2 linked regions of the Thiosulfativibrio zosterae genome follow. The protein of the gene in region 2 interacts with the protein of the main gene of each other region in a pairwise test. Links are inferred from orthologs where the notes say so. Each region holds a gene or a part of one and is shown on either strand. Other genes may lie near its edges.

The links.
Region 1: the proteins of gyrA (region 2) and gyrB interact in binary tests that used the Escherichia coli proteins (3 or more experiments, as listed by UniProt). The link is inferred for Thiosulfativibrio zosterae from one-to-one orthologs.

Annotation. Positions count from the first base shown.
Region 1 is NZ_AP021888.1:3,421-20,270, reverse strand. Bases 13,736-16,850 are described here. They hold gyrB (DNA topoisomerase (ATP-hydrolyzing) subunit B), read right to left. Parts: upstream 16,455-16,850; coding sequence 14,016-16,454; downstream 13,736-14,015. Other genes in these bases: recF (DNA replication/repair protein RecF), read right to left, coding at 16,580-16,850; THMIRH_RS00025 (phosphoribulokinase), read right to left, coding at 13,736-13,867. In the rest of the region: THMIRH_RS00090 (FAD-binding domain-containing protein), read right to left, coding at 1-76; THMIRH_RS00085 (SMP-30/gluconolactonase/LRE family protein), read left to right, coding at 256-1,146; THMIRH_RS00080 (methyl-accepting chemotaxis protein), read right to left, coding at 1,221-3,572; THMIRH_RS00075 (2OG-Fe(II) oxygenase), read right to left, coding at 3,726-4,370; THMIRH_RS00070 (DUF3095 family protein), read left to right, coding at 4,453-5,607; THMIRH_RS00065 (hypothetical protein), read right to left, coding at 5,895-6,170; L-threonylcarbamoyladenylate synthase type 1 TsaC, read left to right, coding at 6,621-7,175; THMIRH_RS00055 (M48 family metallopeptidase), read right to left, coding at 7,188-8,003; hemF (oxygen-dependent coproporphyrinogen oxidase), read left to right, coding at 8,098-9,054; THMIRH_RS00045 (RNA-binding S4 domain-containing protein), read left to right, coding at 9,054-9,440; THMIRH_RS00040 (hypothetical protein), read left to right, coding at 9,465-9,821; THMIRH_RS00035 (MipA/OmpV family protein), read right to left, coding at 9,862-10,701; THMIRH_RS00030 (TIGR00341 family protein), read left to right, coding at 10,961-12,832; more of THMIRH_RS00025, read right to left, coding at 12,920-13,735. UniProt on the Escherichia coli protein: DNA gyrase negatively supercoils closed circular double-stranded DNA in an ATP-dependent manner to maintain chromosomes in an underwound state.
Region 2 is NZ_AP021888.1:1,473,415-1,479,811, forward strand. What follows is about bases 3,262-6,397. They hold gyrA (DNA gyrase subunit A), read right to left. Parts: upstream 6,096-6,397; coding sequence 3,462-6,095; downstream 3,262-3,461. Other genes in these bases: serC (3-phosphoserine/phosphohydroxythreonine transaminase), read right to left, coding at 3,262-3,387; ubiG (bifunctional 2-polyprenyl-6-hydroxyphenol methylase/3-demethylubiquinol 3-O-methyltransferase UbiG), read left to right, coding at 6,286-6,397. In the rest of the region: THMIRH_RS06800 (prephenate dehydrogenase), read right to left, coding at 1-72; hisC (histidinol-phosphate transaminase), read right to left, coding at 65-1,174; pheA (prephenate dehydratase), read right to left, coding at 1,189-2,301; more of serC, read right to left, coding at 2,323-3,261. UniProt on the Escherichia coli protein: A type II topoisomerase that negatively supercoils closed circular double-stranded (ds) DNA in an ATP-dependent manner to maintain chromosomes in an underwound state.

The sequences.
Region 1 (16,850 bases), 1.5 Mb from region 2 along the record:
CGAGTAACAGCGGCGCATGGTCGTGGGTGCGCAGGTCGCGTTTAAACCAAACTAATTGTATTTGCGGTTTTGCCATGGGTGAATCCAAACAGTTGAAACAAAATTATACATAACTTTTACAAAACCTATTTATAAAGTCTAGCAACACTTGTTAGAATGTCCAAAATGTTCAAAAATTTCTGCTAAACTCATTAAGAATTTTTCGCATTTGGCGTCTTCATCTAAGCACTTTTTCTATTCACGGGAGTTTATAAAATGTCTTTAAAATTGAAATCATTAGCCGGTATTTTTGGATTGGCTTTTTGGGCGGTAGGTCAAAATGCGTTTGCACAAGCAGAGCCGATTTATGTGAGCGATGTGGGCTTTGCCACGCCTGAGTCGGTGGAATACAACGCGGCAGACGATGTGTATTTGGTGGCCAATATTAATGGCAATCCGTTTGATAAAGACGACAACGGTTTTATTTCTAAGGTCAGCCCAGACGGCACGGTGTTGGATTTAAAGTGGATTGATGGCGCCAATGCTCAGGTCAATTTGAATGCGCCAAAAGGGATGCAAATTTTAGGCAATCGTTTATACATTGCCGATATTGATACCGTTCGTGTATTTGAATTGCCTTCAGGAAAACAGTTGAAAGACATTAACATCAAAGGCAGCACCTTTTTAAATGGCGTGTCTAAAGCTGATGACAACAGTGTGTATGTAACCGACAGTGGGTTAGCGCCCGGTTTTACAGGCTCGGGTGCGGATGCCATTTATAAAGTGAGCGTTAATGGCAAGGTTATCCCGATTGTAAAAGGGGTTCAGTTAGGTAAACCCAATGGTGTTGCGGCGCATGATGGCGGCATTATTATGGGTACCTTTGGCAGTGGCAAACTTGTGTTTATGGATGCGAAAGGGCAAACCAAAGCGCAAATGACTTTACCCGGCGGGCGTTTGGATGGTTTATTGAGTTTAGACGATGGCTCAATCATTACATCCAGTTGGGAGGCCGAAGCGGTGTTTCACATTAGCCCTAATAAAGCGGTGAAAACCCTGATGGATGGCCTAGAAGCGCCTGCGGATTTAGGGTTAGATACCCAGCGCAATCGTGTGTTGATTCCCATGTTTAAAGCCAACGAAGTGGTGATTTTGCCCTTGAATTGATTTAACACTTTTAAGAGCCACCTAAAAAGCCACAGCCTATTGTCTGTGGCTTTTTTATTAATGGGGTTTTAGGGTTATAGTTTTTGAGGTAACAAAGCCTTTTTAGCCGAGGCTGACTGAGTTTTAAAGAATGCCATTTCTGTTTTAAGCGTTTCTGCTTGATGATTTAGATTTTCAGCAGCCACGGAGGTTTCTTCCACCAGTGCGGCATTTTGTTGCGTTACCTGGTCAATTTGATGAATGCTTTGATTCACCTGCTGCACGCCTTGTGATTGTTCTGATGACGCTTTGGAAATCTCATTAATCAAAGTATTGGCATCCACGATGGCATGGTGAATTTTGTCTAAGGCTTGCCCCGATTTTTGTGCCAAAGCAACGCCTTGGCTGACCCGAGAGGCGGTTTCATCAATCAGGTGAGTGATGTCTTTTGCCGCATCTGCTGATTTTTGCGCTAAGGAGCGCACTTCACCTGCAACCACGGCAAACCCTCGTCCATGTTCGCCGGCACGCGCCGCTTCAACCGCCGCATTGAGCACCAATAGATTGGTTTGGAAAGCAATGCTGTCAATCAGGGTAACAATATCTGAAATTTTGTGGCTGGATTCTTGGATTTGATCCATAGCCTGAAGGGTGTTTTGCATAATGCTGCTGCTTTGTTCGGCATCGTGACTGGCCTGATTGGTCAATTGGCTGGCCGTATGAGATTTCTCTGCATTGGCATGAATGGTTTCACTGAGCTGCTCCATGGTGGCAGAAGTTTCCTCTAAAGCCGCCGCCTGTTCTTGCACTCTTTCGCTTAAAGACATAGAACTTTGGGTTACCTCGGCAGCGGCTCCCGAGACAATATTGGCAGCTTCTTGTGCCTTTTGAATGACTTGGTTGAGGCGTTGACCTGAGGTGTTGAGTTGATTTTTTAAGTCTTCCAGTTGTCCGGCGAACTGGCTGGTGCAAATCACAGAAATATTACCTTGCGCTTGCTGTTGCGCCATCTGGGTAATTTCAGCCATGGCTTTGGCTAGACTGAGCATAGAATCGTTAACCGTATCTTTCATGTCTTTGAGTTCACCATTGGCTTCACAGGTCACCTGTTCTTCAAAGTGGCCTTCGTTAAGCCCGTGCATGACTTGGTTAATGCCACCGATGACCGTTTGCATTTGGTGCATGGCACGGTCGACTTTTTCTCTGAATGCGGGGGCGATTTTGGGGTCCATGCGGGCTGCAAATTCCCCTTGATAAATGGCTTGCATGATTTTTTCTAATTCAGACATGGTAAATGCAACACTTTGCGCGCTGCTATTAACGCCTTGTTTTAGGGTGAGTAAATCACCTTTAAAATCAGCAGTGATTTGTATGTTAAAGTTGCCTTGCGCAATGGCCGACATCACGCCATTGGCTTCTGCAACCGCATTTTCCATGTGACTGAGCAAACCGTTTAAGGCATTGCCAATATCTTGAATTTCGTCTTGGTTATCGTGTTTAAAGCGTTGCGAAAAATGATAGTTTTGCGCCACATCATTAATCATATCCGACAGCGATTTGACGGCTGTGGAAACGCGTTTCATTTGGCGTAGCGAGGTTAAAACGACACCCAAGATAAATAAGATGGCTAGACCATAAATGAAATTTTCAAGTTGTGAAATTTTATCGGCTAAAAAGCTGGAGACCTTTTCATTGACCGACTCCAGTGCTGTGTCGGTTTGATGAATGGTATTGCGCATATCACCGAGTATGCCTTGCTTGCTGTCAAAGCCTTTGCGCTCATAACCTTCTACCATGGCTTTAAATTGCGTTTGATAAGTGGTTAGCAGCTGGGCGACTTTGTCTTTTTGCTCGTTGGTGAGCGTTGATTTTTGCAGGTTTTGTTGGAATACCGCCACATCTTGGTTAAATTTGGTTAAGTATTTGATGTCCATGCGCAGTAAAAAGTCTTTTTCACGGCGTCTGAGCATCAGCATGTCTTTTAAGAGCGCATCGTTTTTATATTGTTTTAAGTCAGATTCGATATTGTGCACGGCACTTCTTAAGTCGCCTTGCAAACCAGACTTCTCATCTAAGCCAACGGCTTTGGCTGTTTCGACCAGTTCGGTGAATTTGGTGTGATAACTTTTGAGAATGCCCATGAGGGTTGCGGTTTCTTGGCTGGCGAACCCCGCTTGGGCTAAGTTGTTTTCTAGGGTTTGCAAATCAGCTTGGGTGGCCGCTATTTGCTGGTTGAATTTTTCTTGGTAGGTTAATTGGTTACGCAGTAAAAAGTCTTTTTCATGGCGGCGTAACATGAGGATATCAACATTCATTTCCTTTAACAGGATTTGATTGTCTTTCAGATGACTGACTTGATTGATGGAATAACTCAGTGCCGCTAACATACCGACGCCTAATAAGATCACCAGCAGCGTCATGACGGCATTACTTTGCTTAATCGACATAAAAAAATCCTTTTTAAATGGACGAAATAGGTATGTTTGCGTTTGAAATTAAAGTCTTCAATGCAATCTTCATAAAAGTTTAACCTGTTTATCGATTAAGTATGCTAAGAACTGGCATTTTTTGTGACTGAGTCTTACTTTGCAAACTGTTCTTTAAAAAGCAGGGTCTATGGCACCGGCAATGCTGTTATTGAGTCTAAACCAGCCGGCAATGCTGACTCTAGGATGAAGGGTAGGGAGCACTTCGTGGGGAATTTGTTCACTCATAAAAACCACCATTTTGCCGATTCTGGGGTTAATGGTGGCCAATTTTTGGCTGGAGTCTTCGTTATAAATCACCAGTTGACCGCCCCATTCGGCCTGCCAGTCGGGATTGAGATACAGCACAGTGGTGACCATACGGTTGGCTTTGCCACGAAAACTATCCAGATGCTTTTTGTAAAAATCGCCTTTTTTATAAAGCGCAAAATGGCTCTCATATTCAAATAAACCCAAAAATAACGCCCGATTGAGTTGGCATTGCAGATTGGCCATGTGCTTTAAATAACGCTGTTGTGGGGGGGTGCTATTATCGAGCCATTTGATTTGGTCACGGCGAATATCTTTATTGAGTTGCAAGGCATCGCCACGCCCAATGCCGGCTCGGCGCAACTCGCCTTCTTCGTCTAAAGATTCGACTTCTGCCAGCAATTCTAGACATAAGTCTTCGTCAACGGCGTTTGGCCATTCAAACCAGCCTTGCTCAACAAGCGCATCTAATAAAGAATCTAAGATATTTTCTGTTAGATTTAATGACATAATGGCCCTGAAACGCAGATGAAAAAGTTTGCGGATTATGCGCTCAAGTCAGTCTTTTAGCAATCAAAAAATTGAGGTCAAAATGGCGTTTAGTTTTGAAGAAACTCTACCCGTTTTCAACAACTTATCGGACACCTTAGCCACCGATGCTTATCACAGCCTGCCGCAAGATTGGTGGATTGTGATTACCGATGTGCGCGGCTCAACAAAAGCCATCGCCGAAGGGCGATATCGCGACATTAATGCCGTGGGTGGCAGCACCATTGCGGCTTTGCTTAATGCGGTTAAGCCTTCTAAAGTGCCCTATGTGTTTGGTGGCGATGGCGCCTCATTTTGTGTGCCGCCAGAGCTTTTACCCAAAATAAAACGCGCCTTAAGAGGCTGCCAAGAACTGGCGCAGGATGGGGTGCAATTAGAGTTGCGCGTGGGGTTAATTCCTTATAAAGACCTAGAAAGCCCTATCAATATTTGTCGCTACCAAGCCGCACCCAACTTAACGCAATATTTTTTTATGGGTGGCGGCATGGAAGAAGCAGACGCCAAAATTAAAGCCAACCAACACTATCACCTAGACCCAAATACCGAGCCTAAGGCAGACTTTAGCGGTTTTGAATGTCGTTGGAATGAAATCCCCAGTCAACAAGAAGTGACCTTTAGTTTGTTGGTCAAAGCGCGCTGTAAAACCCAAGCAGAATCCCTGGCTCTTTATCAAATGCTGATTGCCGAAACCCAAAGGGTTTTGGGTGACGCTTCGCAACATCATCCGCTCAATACCGCAGGATTAAATTTGTCGATGAATACACAAAAATTAAAAGTGGAAGCAGAAACCAAAACGCAAAATAAAAGTCGCTGGGCAAAATGGGCGATGCGCCAAAAAATTCGGCTGCAAAATATCATTGGTAATTATTGGATGGAGCATCAAATTGAAGCGCTAGAAGTGCATTGGGGCGGTTATAAACAAGACCTTATCCAACACTCTGATTATGTGAAATTGGACGATACTTATCGGTGTGTGATGTCTGCTTCGCAAGCGTCCATTAACGAATTATTAGCCTGGTTAGAACAACTTCACCAAGCCGGCAAACTCTATTACGGCTGTCACCAAACCCACAGCGCCATCATCACCTGCCTAGTCGAAAAAACTGGCCAAGAACACATCCACTTTGTAGACAGCGCCGAGGGCGGCTATGCCATGGCAGCCAAGCAGTTGAAAGCGCAGATACTGATGCGACAGTAAAAAATAGCTTAGGGTAGAAGTATTATTTCTTGGGTGACTTATGTTGCCAGTTGTGATTGAGTAACGCTTTATTATTCTTGGCGCCCAAATTTGAAAGATGAGGGTGACAATTTCTTGATTGAGGCCGCTACAGCTGATGTGCCAAAAACCATTTTGGATTGTTTGGATGATTAGTTTGATGAGATTTTTGCTGAATTCTTAATTAAACTTCTAAGACGTGATTAATTATTTGATGACTTAAGCTTTTTAAAATGGAAGCTTAAGCCATAAGGTAAGTAGACTAAAAATTATTTATATGGTTTTTCAAAGCACATAACCATAGAGGTTGTTGACTTATTTGAAGTGGTATATTCAGATGCATAAGCAACTTTCCACCCGTCATATTTTTTTAGAAGTTCGTTTACTTCTTCCTCATCTCCAGTAGTAAAATCAACACAGCGTGTAGCCATTGAAGATTCTTGGCTGGATGATGCTCTTAGGTTCGATGATACGTTAGCTGGAGCACAGGCTGTAACTGAAGCAAATACCGCAAATAAGGCGGCCAGAGATATAATTTTTTTCATTTAATATGTTTCCTTAAAATTAACAGAATTATTTTAAATTCCAATATTATGTTATCAAACTTTTAAAGTTTAATTTGTTATTTTTAATTTGTCCAAATAGGTTTTAATAATTTTCATAAAGATTCCGAATTAAAAATTTAGTTTTGAGTTAAATCTTTTTGTTAATTTTTGCTTTCTATTTTTTTATGTGTGGGGTTTTAACAAAGATTTCTAGTGTAATTCAGGCAATTTCATAACGAGATAGAGATTGTGCGTTTGCTAAATCGCGCAATTGATGGTCTAGGGTGTCTGAGATTTGTAAGGTCATTCTTGGCATAGGAAATCCTTTTAAGCTGTTGTGTGTTACAAATCGTAATGCGCTAGGTATTGCCAGTAAAGGTTTAGGGTTAGATTGTTTTATGACTGGTAAGAGATTAAACTTGGGCACTTTTATTAAGGTAGGTTAAAACTTTGAATCAAATCAATTTATCTGAGGCTACCAGGCTTATCCAAGCCGGCGAGGTGATTGCTTATCCTACCGAAGCGGTTTATGGTTTGGGATGTGATCCGTTTGATGAATCGGCGTTTAATCGTTTGTTGGATTTGAAGCAGCGTCCTTTAGAAAAGGGGGTTATTTTGATTGCGGCGAATGTGGCTCAAATTCGGGATTTGGCGCTTATTTTTGACCAGGCCTGGTCAGATTTGGTGCTGAAATCTTGGGAAAGTGCCTATTCTCCAACGACTTGGGTGTTGCCTGCAACCCCAAAAGTGCCAACTTGGATTACCGGTGGACGCAAGACGGTGGCGATAAGAGTGACGCATCATCCAGAGGTCAAAGCACTGTGTGAAGCGTTTGGTGGCGCGATTGTATCGACCAGTGCCAATTTATCGGGGCAACCCCCGATTAAAACGACCGCAGACTGTATTGCGTGTTTTCCTCAAATCCCTGTTATGCAAGGTCAATTAAGTGGTTTGGCAGAGCCTTCGCAAATTTGGGATGCGCAAAAGCAGGTGCGCTTGCGCTAAACCGAGTCAGCTTTAGCTTTTTTGACTGGCTTGATAAAGCCCCATGACTTTTTGGCTATAAACCTTTAAGTCTTTAATACGGCTTGCGTTAGAGGGATGAGTGCTGAGAATTTCTGGTGGAGCATCTTTTGACAGCTGTGACATTTTTTCCCATACATGCACAGCGGCTTCTGGGTTAAAGCCAGCGCGAGCCGCAAGTTCTACCCCCATTCGATCTGCCTCGGTTTCGTGTTCACGACTATTGGGCAGGGTTAAGGTGACATTCATGGCCATAGAGGCTAAATCAAGGGTTGGGCCTTGAATGCCAGTGGCTAAACTTAAAGCCGCTAGTCCGTAACTTTGTAATTGCGCTTGTGAAGCGCGTTCACGACCATGTTCACGCAAAGCGTGGGCGATTTCATGCCCCATAATGGCAGCGATTTCATCATCGGTTAAACTGAGTTTTTCAATAATGGCGGTGTAAAAGGCAATTTTGCCGCCGGGCATGCACCAAGCATTCAGTTGGTCAGATTGAATCACATTGACTTCCCATGCCCAGTCAGGTGCATCGGTTCTAAAGGCACTGGTTTTGGGTATTAGCCGATTGGCGATATCACGAACGCGCGCGAGTTGTTTGGCATCTGGATTGAGCGTTTTGTTTTTCTTGGCCTCGTCAATCACCTCGCCATAGGCTTTAACAGCCCCTTCTTGCATATCTTTTTCTGAAACAATCAGTAATTGTTGGCGGTCAACACCAACAGCCCCTTTTTGAGTGGTTTGACTGACGCAAGCTCCTAAAGTTAGGGTGGAAAGAATTGCTAAGGCCAGCAAAGGCTGTTTAAGTTTCATAAAGAGGTCTCCAAATCTTTTTTAGTTGGTTATTTTATAAAATTGTACGGAGTTTTCTAATAAAATGAAGTAATTAAACTGAGAAGGAAACCCTATGTCTGTCACCGCTACCCATATTGAAGCCGTAAAAACCTATTTATTAAGTTTACAAGATGACATTTGTCAGCAATTGTCAGCCGAAGATGGGTCGAAAGACTTTATTATAGATGCATGGGAGCGAGAAAAAGCGGAAGGCTCGATGGGCTTGACGGGTGGTGGGCGTACTCGTGTGATGGAAGATGGAGAAGTTATTGAGAAAGGCGGCGTTAATTTTTCTCATGTACGCGGCAAAACCTTACCCGCATCGGCAACGGCGCATCGTCCAGAGTTGGCGGGGCGTTCGTTTCAGGCTTTGGGTGTGTCTTTGGTGATTCATCCGCGCAATCCTTATGTGCCCACGTCTCATGCCAATGTGCGTTTATTTGTGGCTGAGAAAGAAGGCGAAGAAGCGGTTTGGTGGTTTGGTGGCGGTTTTGATTTAACCCCTTATTATCCGTTTGAGCAGGATGTGCAACATTGGCATTTGCAGTCCAAAGAAGCCTGCGAACCTTTTGGTGCTGAGATTTATCCCAAGTACAAAAAATGGTGTGATGACTATTTTTATCTAAAACACCGCAACGAAACCCGAGGTGTTGGCGGGTTGTTTTATGATGATATGAATACGGAATCTTTAGGTTGGGATTTTGAAACTTGTTTTGCGTTTATGCAGTCGGTTGGCAATCATTTTATTACCGCTTATCGCCCCATTATGAATCGCCGCAAACAGTTTGAATATGGTGAGCGCGAAAGAGATTTTCAGCTTTATCGCAGAGGCCGCTACGCTGAGTTTAATTTAGTATATGATAGAGGCACGATATTTGGCTTGCAAACCGGTGGTCGCACAGAATCTATTTTGATGTCGATGCCGCCTTTAACCAGTTGGAAATATGATTATCATCCAGAACCCGGCAGTCCAGAAGCGGAACTTTATGACTATTTAACCCCTAAAGATTGGTTGGCAGATCTAGAATAATGGAAGATTTAGACGATAAGGTTCGGGTAGATAAATGGTTGTGGGCGGCGCGCTTTTTTAAAACGCGTGGTTTGGCTTTAGAAGCCTTAAAAGGCGGCAAAATTGAGCTAAATGGCCAAAAGCCTAAACCCAGTAAAGTGATTGCTTTAGGCGATGAGTTATCCATTACGCAAGAACACCGCAAAGTCAAAGTCACGGTTTTAGCCATCAGCGATAAGCGTGGCTCGGCAGAGATGGCTGAGCATTTATATCGTTTAAATGAAGAACTTTTAAACCAACGCAAACCTACTTTAGATATGGCTTTAGTGGGCTACCGAGAAAAAGGCGCAGGTCGTCCGACTAAGCGCGACCGCCGTAAAATTGAAGCCATTGATTTTGGGTTTTAAAAATCTGGCTGAAGGGAGTGTTACATGGAATATGATTTTAGAATTATCTTAAATGATGATGCCATTATTATCGATTATGAAGACCCGCAAAATTTTTTGGGTTATGGCACCCAGGGTGAAACGGTCCGAGGTGAAAATTGGCTGAGTTTGTTTATTGATACCTCAGATTTCAAAAAGGTGATGGATGCTTTCGTCAGAACCTTTTCAGGAGAAGCGGAACAATATGTGCATTTTCAAAATGATGTGCTGACGGCCAAAAAAAATCATAAATATATCGATTTTCACAATCGTTTAATCGAGATAGATGGCAAACCCTGCCTAGAAAGTTTTGGGTTTGAACATTTTAAAGGTAGAGTGGCTGAATTTAAATTGTCAGATTAAAAAGCGGTTTTAAGTAATTGTTTCAAAACCTTTTTTTGCATTATTCTAATGTGTCTACTGTTTCGTCGGATGTTAAGAAGTTCCAAGTAAAGACCAATCCATAGGTTTCACCTCTTGTGGTTTCCACCAACGGACTCGCTGCGGTCACCGCCTGTTTTAAGTCGCGTTGTCGATAAAATCCACCTATCCAAAATTGTCCAATATGCCAATTAATTGAGGCACTGTAACTCATATTCGCAAAACCGCCTGTTGCTTGATAAGCCGGTCTGGTCGCGGTTGCTTCTGTTGGATTGACCCCATAAAAATAATCATTGTATTGTGCGGTGGCAAAATCGGCACTGGTGCCAAAGGTGGCTTTGATGCGCTGGTGATTGCCTAGATTGCGGCGATAATAGTAATAAATGCCCGGTGATGTGACCCAACCCTCTTGGTGAATGGACCTAAAATCGGTGGCTAAAATCGCTCTGATGGGCAACTCTAACTTTAATTCACTGATGTGTTTGCGATAAAGCGTATATTTAAAAACAGGCCCTAACCCTACCGAACCATCTAGGTCTTCCATGCCGTTGCGAGCTTGGTTGTCTTTGCTAGAAACCGGCACAGAAATCGACAAACTCAAGTCCAGTTCTAAGGGTCCTAATTCATATAACGGCTTTTTGACCTCTCTTTGGTCAATGGTTAAGTCTTTACTGCGGTAGGTAAAATACGGAAATGGCAGCAATAAATCGTTTTTTTCCTTAGAGCCCGGGTAATCAGGATAAGATACCAGCGATGGACCCAAACCAAACTCCCATTTAGGCAGGGTTTGTTGGGCAAATAGCAAGGGTTGATAAAGGTATAAACAACTTAGCCAAAGGCTTAAAGAAGATTTACTGAGCATAATTCCTCGCAAGTTAAGAGTGACTTTTTTGAGCGCTTTTAGCTCTTACCCGTAAAGTTTAACAACGATTGTAACCTTTGCACGAATCAATGCACGCTAAAAAATGGCTAAAATTTTCTAACCCTTTAATGCGTGCTTGGCCAAGTTCGGCGTTTTTCGGTTTAGTAAGTTAATTTTATCGAATTTTTTCTCACCCATCACTTATGCGAAGGATTTATATGATATTTTCTGTCAAGGGCATACTTAAGGAGCCGCTTTAATGACCTATACCATTTTATATGATGGCGCAAAAACAGATATTTTTAATGAAACCATCTTGCCGTTATTTGAAGATAAAGAGTTTGTCAGCTTTGCTTTTGATATGAATGCGTTGCCGGCTTTACCGGAAGATAGCCGGGTATTGCTGTGGTTGAGTGATGCTGATTTATATTTAGCCTTACCGCTGGCAGTCAAACATCTTTGGCAGGTGGGTTTTTTGCCTCATCCTGAGATGATTAGGCTTTACCGCACCTTTGATGTTCCCAAAAAAGCCAAGGAAGCCCTTCAGGATATTGACAGTGTTGAAGAAGCAGTTTTAGCAGATTTAATGACTTGTAATGATGATTTGGTGTTTGGATCGGTTATGTTGGGCAATCCAAGCACCATGCGTCCTGCTTCACAAATGGACGAAGGATTAATGAGCAAGCTGCTCCATTTGGTGACATTTGTGCGCAACCTTCGTCACGATTGTTTGTTTCCTTACAAATTAACCACGGCAAAAAATACCACGGTCAGCACCGCTGCCTTGGGAATTACCGTGGTGTATCGTGCCAGTGGCAGCGATTTTACCCGTCGTACGGTCGGCGAAACACTGGTAGACGAATCCACGTTAAATGCCTTGATATTAGCGCCCCGCAGTTTGTCGCAAATAGTGAATTTTTTGGTGACTAAGCTGTTTAGTAAGAAAGCTGAGCAAGGTGTTTTGCCCGATTATTTGGGACACATCAAAACAGAAAGCTTGGTGATTAAAGGTACAAAAGAGTTGGCTTATAGCATTGATGGACAACAAATGATGGCTGAATCAGTCACTTTAGCGGTTCAAAAAGATGCGCTTAAAGTGCTCAGTACACGCTTACCTAAAAAAGAAAATCCCGCAGAGCTGAAAGAATCCATGAGAATCAGTGGCTTACCTAAAGGGCAGTCTATCAATGAATTAATCAGCAGACCTTTACCTTGGATTTATCACTCAGACCCAGAAGAGGTTAAAGAAACTTTTGTAACCTTAAAAGAAAATGCGCGGACTTCGGAATCTTATTTGGTCTTGATGGTATTAGCCACCTTGCTGGCTACGGTGGGATTGTTTGCGAATTCTGCCCCAGTGATTATCGGGGCGATGATTTTAGCACCCTTGATGGCGCCGATTATTTCCCTGGCCATGGGGGTGTTGCGCCAAAATACCGATTTAATGACAGTCAGTGGTAAAACGCTTTTTACCGGCATTGTCATGGCCTTAACTTTTGGTACTTTATTAACCCTAATTACCCCCTTGCAAGCCATTAATCATGAAATTGGCGCACGACTCAGTCCAACGCTATTAGATTTGGCGGTGGCAATTATTTCTGGGATTGCCGGGGCTTATGCTAATGCGCGTTCTGATGTGGCCAAAAGTTTGGCGGGGGTTGCCATTGCAGTGGCTTTAGTACCACCTTTAGCGGTTTCTGGTATTGGCATAGGTTGGTTGGATTGGCATGTGTTTTGGGGTGCTTTTTTACTGTTTATGACCAACCTTGTCGGTATTGTGTTGGCCGCAGCGGCTACCTTTTTACTGATGGGCTTTAGTCCGTTTCATTTAGCCAAAAAAGGCATTGTGATTTCTTTGGTGTTTGTGGGGATAGTGAGTATTCCTTTGGTGTTGGCATTTGATGCCATGGTTTCTGAACAACGCGTGGTCAGAGCTTTAGAGGGATCTCAGATTGAAGATTTGGAGATTAAAGATGTACAAGTTATTCACGGTTCGCCGATGACGGTTTCTGTGAAATTGTTATCGCAATCCCCGATTGAAGCCGCGCGCATCGAGCAGGTAAAGGCCAAAATTGAAAGCGAGGTAGGGGAGCCGATTCGTTTAGAGGCCACATCTGTCATGGTGCGTTAATTGCGATTGATGAAGATTACACCAAAAAAAAAGCCCGGTTACTTTCGTAAACCGGGCTTTTTCGTATTAGCGAGCGTTCTAAATAAATTACTTAGCTGCTAATCTCGCCATGGCTGCACGCTTTTTAGTGATTAGGTTTTGGATGATTGGCGTCATGATTAAATCCATGGCTTCAACCATTTTAGTACCAGAACAAATCATCGTAGTTTCGTTCTGTAACCAAGCACCTTCAATTTTATCAACGATTAAGCTTAAATCTTCGATGTCTTTGTGACGCACATGGGTAATAACCAAAGAGTTCTCTGGTGATGGTCCCATCGGTGCGATTTCAGTTTGTGTTGAGAACGGATCTGAAGTATCAACTAACGGAATACGTTGGAAGTTGATGTGGGTACGGTGGAACTGAGGCAGAATGTATTCAATATAATCATCCATACGCTCCATAATGGTATCACGCACTTGTTGAACGGTATAAGGACGCTCTGAAGTATCACGGTAGATTTTTTGCATCCACTCGATGTTGACCACTGGCGCAACGCCAATCCCTAAGTCAACATGCTGAGCTACATTGTATTTACCTTCTTCTGGACCGTGATCCATACGCTTAACCATTCCGTGCAAACCTTCGTAGAACAGGATGTCGGTATCTGCGGGTAAATCTTCCCAAGGCGTGAATTCACCAGTTGATAAGTTAGTGCCTAAACGCGCGTTATGCTCGGCGGCTTCTTCGTCAGAGTGAATGTAATAACGACGCTTACCGGTGGCTGATTTTTTGTATTCAGCAAACAAAGCTTCTAGTTTTTGGAATTCGTTCGCATACTCAGAGAAGTGAGTCAACACTGGACCACCGTTTGCCTTAGACTCAGCAACCTTAGCACGCATTTCCATGCGGCTATATTTATGAAAGCTATCGCCTTCGATAATGGCGGCATTTAAACCTTCGCGTTTAAAAATTGCTTCAACGGCTCTCTTAACAAAAGAGGTACCGGCACCAGATGAACCAGTTACGGATACTATTGGGTGTTCCACAGACATAGACAGTCTCCTAAAGTTTTCTAAAAATAACCAGGCCTGGTTATTTTTGGGTTAAATTTCGACTAAAAGTTTTAAAAATTTGTGCTATTTAAAACCATAATCTATTAGATTTCAAAACAAAATTTTTTATCACGCGCTTTAATGCGTACTAAACGTCTAGGTTTTCAACCTGTAACGCATTACTTTCAATAAAGTTACGACGCGGTTCTACCTCATCTCCCATCAGGGTGGTGAAGACTTGGTCAGCGGCAATGGCATCTTTAATGGTCACTTGTAATAAACGACGCGATTCGGGATTCATAGTGGTTTCCCAAAGCTGTTCAGGGTTCATTTCCCCCAAACCTTTATAGCGTTGAATATTTTGACCACGCTTGGCTTCGTTTAATAACCAATCTAAAGCGTCTTTAAAGTTGCTAACCGGTTCTTGTTTTTCACCGCGTTGCACAAAGGCCGTGGCGTCTAACAAATCTTTAAGGGCAGCGCTGACTTTTGCAATGGCTTGATATTCGGCACACGCAAAAAACTCTTCGCTATACACTTGAGAATGCAAAGTCCCGTGTTCACGCTGTTGTAAGCGCAATTGGAACTTAGCCTCGCCTTCTAGCGCGGGTTCAACAGACAACTGGTAAGTCACCTTTTGAATTTCGCCGATGGCTTGCAGTTTTTGCAATTCTAAATCCACCCATGCTTGCAGGGCGGCTTGGTCATTCAACATTTCTAGGGTCACTTTATCGGCTAGAATTAATTGATTTAAGAAAGTTTTATTATAACGACGCGATAAACGGCCATTGATGCGCTCAACTTGTAAGTAATCTTTGGCCAGGTTTTCTAACGCCAATCCTTGAACGGCCGGACCGTCTTTTGACACAGATAATTGCGCTTGGTCGAGTGCCGATTGCAGTAAATAGCTTTCGAGTTCGGTGTCGTCTTTTAGGTAGTTTTCTTGCTTACCGCGTTTGATTTTGTATAAAGGCGGTTGTGCAATATAGATATAACCGTTTTGTACCAACTCAGGTAACTGACGGTAGAAGAAAGTCAGTAGTAGGGTACGAATGTGCGAACCATCCACATCCGCATCCGTCATGATGATGATGCGGTGGTAACGCAATTTGGTGATATTGTATTCGTCTGGCCCGATGCCGCAGCCTAAGGCAGTAATCAGCGTGCCGACTTCGGCAGAGGCAATCATCTTATCAAAACGGGCTTTTTCCACATTCAGGATTTTACCTTTTAATGGCAAAATCGCTTGGGTACGGCGATCACGACCTTGTTTGGCTGAACCACCCGCGGAGTCACCCTCCACCAGATAGAGTTCAGATAAAGCAGGGTCTTTTTCTTGGCAATCTGCCAGTTTGCCCGGTAGACCTGCGATGTCTAAAGCGCCTTTACGGCGCGTCATTTCACGGGCTTTACGAGCGGCTTCACGCGCACGCGCGGCATCGACTATCTTGGCAAAAACCGCTTGGGCTTCTTTGGGATTTTCCAGTAAATATTCGGCGAACTTTTCGTTCATTGCCGTTTCAACGGCTGTTTTCACTTCGGATGAAACCAACTTGTCTTTGGTTTGTGATGAGAATTTTGGGTCAGGCACTTTAACCGAAATAACCGCCGCTAAACCTTCACGGGCATCATCACCGCTGACATTGATTTTGTATTTTTTGTTTAGACCTTCACTTTCAGCATAGGCATTCATGGTGCGTGTTAAAGCAGCACGGAAACCCGATAAATGCGTCCCACCATCGCGTTGTGGAATGTTGTTGGTAAAGCAGAAAATCGATTCTTGATAGGCTTCTGACCATTGCATGGCCACTTCAACGGTGATGTCGTCTTTAACGGTACTGAAGTAAAAGGCTTTTTCGTTAATGGGGGTTTTATTGGTGTTGATGTAGTCCACAAACGCCTTAATACCACCTTCAAACTTAAAGACTTCATGGCGATCATCGCGCTTATCTTTAAGCTCGATGTGCACACCAGAGTTTAAGAAAGACAGTTCACGCAAGCGCTTTAGCAGGTATTCAAAGCTGAAATCGGTGACATTGGTAAAGGTGGCTTTACTGGGTAAAAAACGAATTTCGGTTCCGGTTAAATCGGTGTCGCCAACGATGGCTAAAGGCGCATCAGGCACACCATGGCGATAGGTTTGTTTCCAGATATGGCCTTCACGCTTGATGGTGAGGTGTAATTCTTCAGACAGGGCGTTAACCACCGAGACACCCACTCCGTGCAGACCACCGGATACCTTGTAGGAGTTATCGTCAAACTTACCACCGGCATGCAGAATGGTCATGATGACTTCGGCAGCTGAAACGCCTTCTTCTGGGTGAATGCCGACCGGAATCCCACGACCGTTATCAGAAACCGACACAGAACCATCGGTGTGGATGGTGACCACAACCTTGTCACAATGACCTGCAAGCGCTTCATCGATACCGTTATCGACTACCTCAAATACCATGTGGTGAAGACCAGAGCCATCATCGGTGTCGCCGATGTACATGCCGGGTCTTTTTCGAACGGCATCGAGTCCCTTGAGGACTTTAATGGAGGAGGAGTCGTACGCTTGAGAAGGTTTGCTTGTTTCAGTCATAGATTTCGCTGCTTTTTAATTAAAAAATTAACCGAGTGATTGTATCACAACCTGAGTTAAATAGGTGAATTAGAAAGGGTTTAAGGCGTTTTAATGCGCTATTTTGGCGCTTTTAGCTGCAGATTTTAGTCCGAAATAATTTGGCCGTGTTTGACCTGAAATATTTGAGTGGTTTTTGGGTTCAACACGCTGACCAATTCTTCTGCGGTGGTGCTGATAATGTGTTGGATATTCAGGCAGTCCAGCAGCTTTAATAGCGTGAGCCTATGCTGGGCATCCAGCTCGGCTGGCAGGTCGTCAATTAACATAATCACAGGGGCGTTACTGTGTTTTTCATAGACACTGGCTTGGGCTAATAATAAAGCGCATACAAATAATTTTTGTTGGCCGCGCGAT
Region 2 (6,397 bases):
GCCAATTAAACCGACGCCTACAACCGTGAGCTTATCAATACCTTTAAACTCAGAAACTGCCGAATCAAGCATACAACGACTTTAAACTTTTAAGTACATCAATAAAATGCTGATTTTCAGCCACAGAACCAATCGAAACACGCAAATGATCAGGCATTTTATAACCCGCCAAAGGGCGCACAATAACACCCTGCTTTAGTAAAGCTTGGTTAATTTCTGCCGCCAGACCCGGCTTTTGCGCAAACTCCACACACACAAAATTGCCATATGAGGGAATATAATTTAACCCCATATCCGCAAAGGCATTAACCATTTGCTGCATGCCGACCTTATTTAAAGCGACACCCTTATTAACAAAGGCTTGATCTTGCAAAGCCGCCACTGCGCCAACCTGCGCAAACTGATTAATATTAAAAGGTTCGCGTAAACGGTTAAGATAGGCAATCACTTCCTCTGACCCTAACATAAAACCAACTCGCAATGATGCCAAGCCATAGGCTTTTGAAAAGGTTCTTGAAATCAATAAATTAGGGTAAGTTTCTAAATATTCGCGACCATTTGCATAGTCGGCATCCTCAACATATTCGACATAAGCCTCATCCAAAACCACGATGACCTGTTTTGGTACCTGGCTAATAAAAGCCTCCCATTCAGCTCTTCGAAACATCGTGCCGGTTGGGTTATTGGGATTTGCCAAAAACACCATTTTAGTCTTAGGCGTAATGGCTTTTAGCATTGCAGGTAAATCATGCCCCCAATTTTTAGCAGGCACTTCTACACCGGTTGCACCAACGGCTTGCGCACAAATAGGATAAACCGCAAAAGCATATTGTGAATAAACAATTTCATCGCCTGGGCCGGCAAACACACGAGCAGCCAGCTCTAACACTTCGTTAGAGCCATTCCCCAAAGCCACTTGTTGTTCAGTGACCTTAAAAAATTTGGCCAACTCAGACTTTAAATAAAAGGCATTGCCATCCGGATAACGCGCAATATCAGCAAATTCTGCTTGAATGGCTGCTGTCACTTTTAAGCTAGCACCTAATGGATTTTCGTTAGACGCTAATTTAGAAATACGCTTTAAACCCAGTTCACGCTGTAACTCGCTGATGGGTTTTCCAGGCACATAAGGACTAATCCCTAAAATTTGAGGTTGAATTTGATCGCAAAACATAGAGATTCCAAGAATTAGTCTAGAGGAGAAACGGGAAATGAGCCAAGCAACTTATAAAACAAAGACTTATCTTTCACTTCTTGCAAGGCTTCTTGCAATAAAGGTTCATCTTGATGCCCTAAAACATCAATAAAGAAAACATAGTCCCATTTTTTATTAACCGAAGGCGTTGAAATAATGCGCGTCATACTGATTTTACGATTGGCAAAGCTAGCCAACACATCCATCAAAGCCCCTGCCTTATTCGGCATAGACACAATCAAAGCCGTTTTATCAAGTCCACTCGGTGCAGTTTTTTCAGATCCAACAACCCAAAACTTAGTGGTATTGTCTTTTTGGTCTTCTATATTGGCTTCAAGAATATGCAATTCATATAACTGTGCCGCTTGTTCGGATGCAATCGCCGCAAGCGTTGGATCTTCCTTAGCCATTTTAGCGGCCAAGGCATTGGACTCAACAGGCATGAGTTGAACGCCAGGAAAATTATTTTTTAACCATTGTTCACACTGCCCAAGCGCTTGAGGATGTGCAGCAACGCGCTCAATGGTTTCTATGTCGTGACTCACCGAAAGTAGACAATGATGAATGGCTAAGTCCACTTCTCCGCTGATTTTTAAACCCGTTTTAATCAATTCGTTTTGGGTTTGCTTGACTACCCCTTCAGAGGAGTTCTCAACGGGCACTATACCGTAATCCGCTTCACCCTTTTCAACGGCTTTAAAAACATCTGAAATTGTAGAAACTGCTAAAGGATGGGCAGAAGTCCCAAATTGTTTGAGTGCGCTGGAGTGAGAATAACTGCCTTCTGGCCCAAGATAAGCCACTCGAGTCGGATGCTCTAACGCCAAACAGACTGACATAATTTCACGAAATAGTCGTGCCATGTCATTATCAGAAATTAAAGATTCATTGCGTTCACGCACCGCGCGGAGCACCTGCGCTTCTCTTTCAGGGCGGTAAAAAACCGCCTCAACTTTTCCGCCTTGTGTTTTGATGTCAGCAACTTTTTGGGCACATAAAGCGCGTTGCCCTATTAAGTCTTGAATCTGGCGATCAATGGCATCAATGGCATTGCGTATTTCGGTCAGCTGAATTTTTTCGAGTTCTGCCGCTTGGCTATCTTGCATAGAAAAACAGTTCCGTTGTGTTTAAGCGTTTTTAGCTTCAAAGGCTTTTAAAAATTCAACCAAAGCATCCACGCCTTCTTCGGGCATGGCATTGTAGATACTGGCTCGCATTCCACCATAAGCCTTATGACCTTTCAAACTTAAAAAACCAGCCGCTTTAGATTCTTTTAAAAAAGCATCTTCAAGGTCATGATTTTTAAACTTAAAGGTGACATTCATCCATGAGCGAACTGCAGGATCAACTTCGTTATAGTAAAGATTTGAAGCATCAATCAGGTCGTATAATTTTTGGGCTTTGCGTTGATTAATTTGACCAATGGCTTCAACACCACCCACTTCTTTAATCCATTCAAAAACCAAACCGGCTAAATACCAAGAGAAGGTTGCTGGGGTATTAAACATAGATTCGTTATCGTTGTAAGTTGCCCAATTTAAGAGTTTTGGCGTTTCAGGACGAGCATGACCGATTAAATCTTCGCGTACAATCACAATACACAAACCCGCTGGTCCAATGTTTTTTTGTGCACCGGCATAAATCACGCCATAGTCAGACACATTAATCGGACGCGACAAAATGGTTGATGAAAAATCAGCCACAATGATTTTATCGGTTTTAGGAACTTCTTGGAATTCAACCCCGGTAATGGTTTCGTTTTGGCAAATATGCACATATTTGGCATCTTTTGAAAACTGCCAAGTCGATTCTGCTGGAATACTATTTTCATCTTTGCAGACTTCATTCACTTGAATATATCGCTTGGCTTCTGTCATGGCCTTGTCTGACCAAACACCGGTATTAAAATAGTCGGCTGAATCACCTGCTTGCGTTAAATTCAATGGAATGGCTGAAAACTGTAAAGAAGCGCCACCGTGGGTAAACAACACTTTGTAATTATCTGGAATAGCCATCACTTCACGCAAAGTTGCTTCCATGCGGTGTGCCACAGCCATATATTCTTTACTGCGGTGACTGACTTCCATCACTGACATTCCAGAATGATCCCAGTCTAAAAATTCTGCATGTGCTTTGCGCATGACCGATTCAGGCAGCATGGCTGGACCCGCACTAAAATTAAAGGCTCTCATAAAGTTCTCTTTCAAAATAAAATTGCAACAAAGGTGCAGGCGTTTTAAACCTGCACATTTCGTTAATATTGTTATTATTCGGTTTGATCTGTGGTATCGGCTTCAGCGCTGGGTGCATCAGGGTTTGGGGCTTGACTTGCCGCTGTTTCAACAGAAGCGTCTAGGACATCTTCATCAGAATCCTCTTCCATATCGACCACTGCTATACCTACCACCAATTCGCCTTTGCCAACATTAATCAACTTAACGCCTTGGGTGTTGCGTCCAACAATCGACACCTCTGAAATGCGCGTACGCACTAGGGTGCCTTTATTGGTAATCAGCACCAACTCTTGGTCTGGTGTTACGGCAACAGAATCCACCACATTACCATTACGCTCGGATGTTTTGATGGATATCACACCTTGACCGCCACGGTTAATGGTCGAATAATCTTCAACAGGCGTACACTTGCCGTAACCATGTTCGGTGGCGGTCAAAATCAAGGTATTCTCAGAAGCAACTTGCATACTGATGATATGCATATCATCTTGCAGCTTCATACCACGAACACCACGGGCTTGACGACCCATCACGCGCACATCATTTTCATTAAAGCGTATGGCTTTACCGACATTACTGAACAACATAATGTCTTTCGAACCATCCGTCAGTGCAGTACCCACTAATTCGTCACCTTCATCTAGGTCAACGGCAATAATTCCGTTGGCTCTTGGGCGAGAGAAATCAGACAGAGCCACACGCTTAACAACCGACGAGCGCGTTGCCATAAATACGAAATGCTCACCATCAAACTGGCTGACTGGCAATACCGATGTAATGTGTTCGTTTTCATCTAAAGGCAACACATTCACTATGGGCTTACCTTTAGAACCTCGACTGGCGAGCGGCAATTGCCAAGTTTTTTGCCAATAAAGCTTACCTTTATTAGAGAAGCACAACAGCATGTCATGAGTGTTGGCGACAAAAATTTGCCCAACTTCATCTTCTTCTTTCATCTGAGTTGCAGATTTACCACGACCACCACGACGCTGAGCACGATAATCTGATAACGGCTGAGTTTTGATGTAACCATCTTGAGAAAGCGTGACGATTCTGTCTTCTGGGGTAATTAAGTCTTCTGCATCCAAATCTTGATAAGCATGGTCGATTTCAGTCCGACGCTTATCACCATAGTTTGCGACCACTTCTAACAACTCATCACGAACCACTTCGGTTAAACGGTCTGGGTTGCACAAGATTTCAAGATATTCAGCAATTTTAGCCAACAATTCTTTATATTCGGCAATGATTTTGTCTTGTTCTAAGCCCGTTAAACGGTGTAAGCGCATTTCTAAAATCGCTTGCGCCTGAACAGGAGATAGGCGATAAACATCCCCATCTGCACCAAAGCCTTCGGGTAAATCCTCTGGACGCACATCTTTCAATTCAACGCGCTCTAGTAATTCAGTCACCTTACCTATGGGCCATTGGCGCTCTAGCATGCGCTCTTTTGCAACCACAGGACTTGGTGAGGCTTTAATCAATTCGATCATTTCATCGATATTGGTCAACGCCAAGGCTAAACCTTCTAAAAGGTGTGCTTTTTCGCGGGCTTTACGCAATTCATAAATGGTTCTTCGGGTCACGACTTCGCGGCGATGTTTGATGAATGCCGTTAAGACCTCTTTCAAATTCAATAGCTTAGGCTGACCATCTATCAAGGCAACCATGTTAATACCAAACACGGTTTGCATGGCTGTTTGCTTGTAAAGGTTATTGATGATGACTTCAGGGACTTCATTACGACGCAATTCAATCACAATACGCATACCGTCTTTATCAGACTCATCACGAAGCGCCGTGATCCCTTCAATTTTCTTTTCTTTAACCAGTTCCGCAATACGCTCAATTAAACGCGCCTTGTTGACTTGATACGGAATTTCGTAAACAACAATGGTATTCTTGCCAGACTTATCGGTTTCAACTAGAGTTCTGGCACGCATTTGCACGCGGCCACGCCCTGTTTCATAGGCTTCACGAATACCCGCATTACCGTTGATAATGCCATAGGTGGGGAAGTCAGGGCCTGGTAAATAATCCATTAATTCACACACAGTCAAATTGGGATCATCAATCAACGCAATACAAGCACTCACGGTTTCATTGATATTATGGGGCGGAATATTGGTTGCCATACCCACCGCAATCCCCGACGAACCGTTCACCAATAGGTTAGGAATACGCGTGGGCAGCACATTTGGCTCAGACTCAGATTCATCGTAGTTAGGCGTAAAATCGACAGTTTCCTTGTCTAAATCTGCTAATAATTCATGAGCAATTTTAGCCATACGCACTTCGGTATAACGCATGGCGGCAGGTGCATCACCATCAATCGAACCAAAGTTACCTTGACCATCAACCAACATATAACGCAATGAGAAAGGCTGCGCCATACGAACGATGGTGTCATAAACCGCCGTATCGCCATGCGGATGGTATTTACCGATCACGTCACCGACAATACGAGCCGATTTTTTATAAGGTTTGTTCCAGCCGTTACCCAATACATTCATGGCATAAAGCACTCGACGATGCACTGGCTTCAAGCCATCACGCACATCAGGTAGTGCTCTGCCAACGATAACGCTCATGGCATAACTGAGGTAGGAAGTTTTCATCTCATCTTCGAGAGAAATGGGTATTATTTCGCGTGCAAAATCTGACATAGAATAAGTCGTTCTTTGGTTTTAAATGAATTTCGCATTATACCGAAATTTATTTGTAATAATCCACTAAATGCAAGGCCCTAACCCATTCATAGCTTTGCTTTCAAGGTTGTTTAGCAAGGTTTATTTTTCATCAAACGACAAAAACGCTATAATCTCGAACAATTTCATCAATTCAAAAAGCCAACCTATGACTCGCAATGCAGATCCGCAAGAACTTGACAACTTTAACCGCCTTTCTTCCACCTGGTGGGATACCGAAGGCGAATTTGGCGCACTTCACAAAATCAACCCCATTCGCT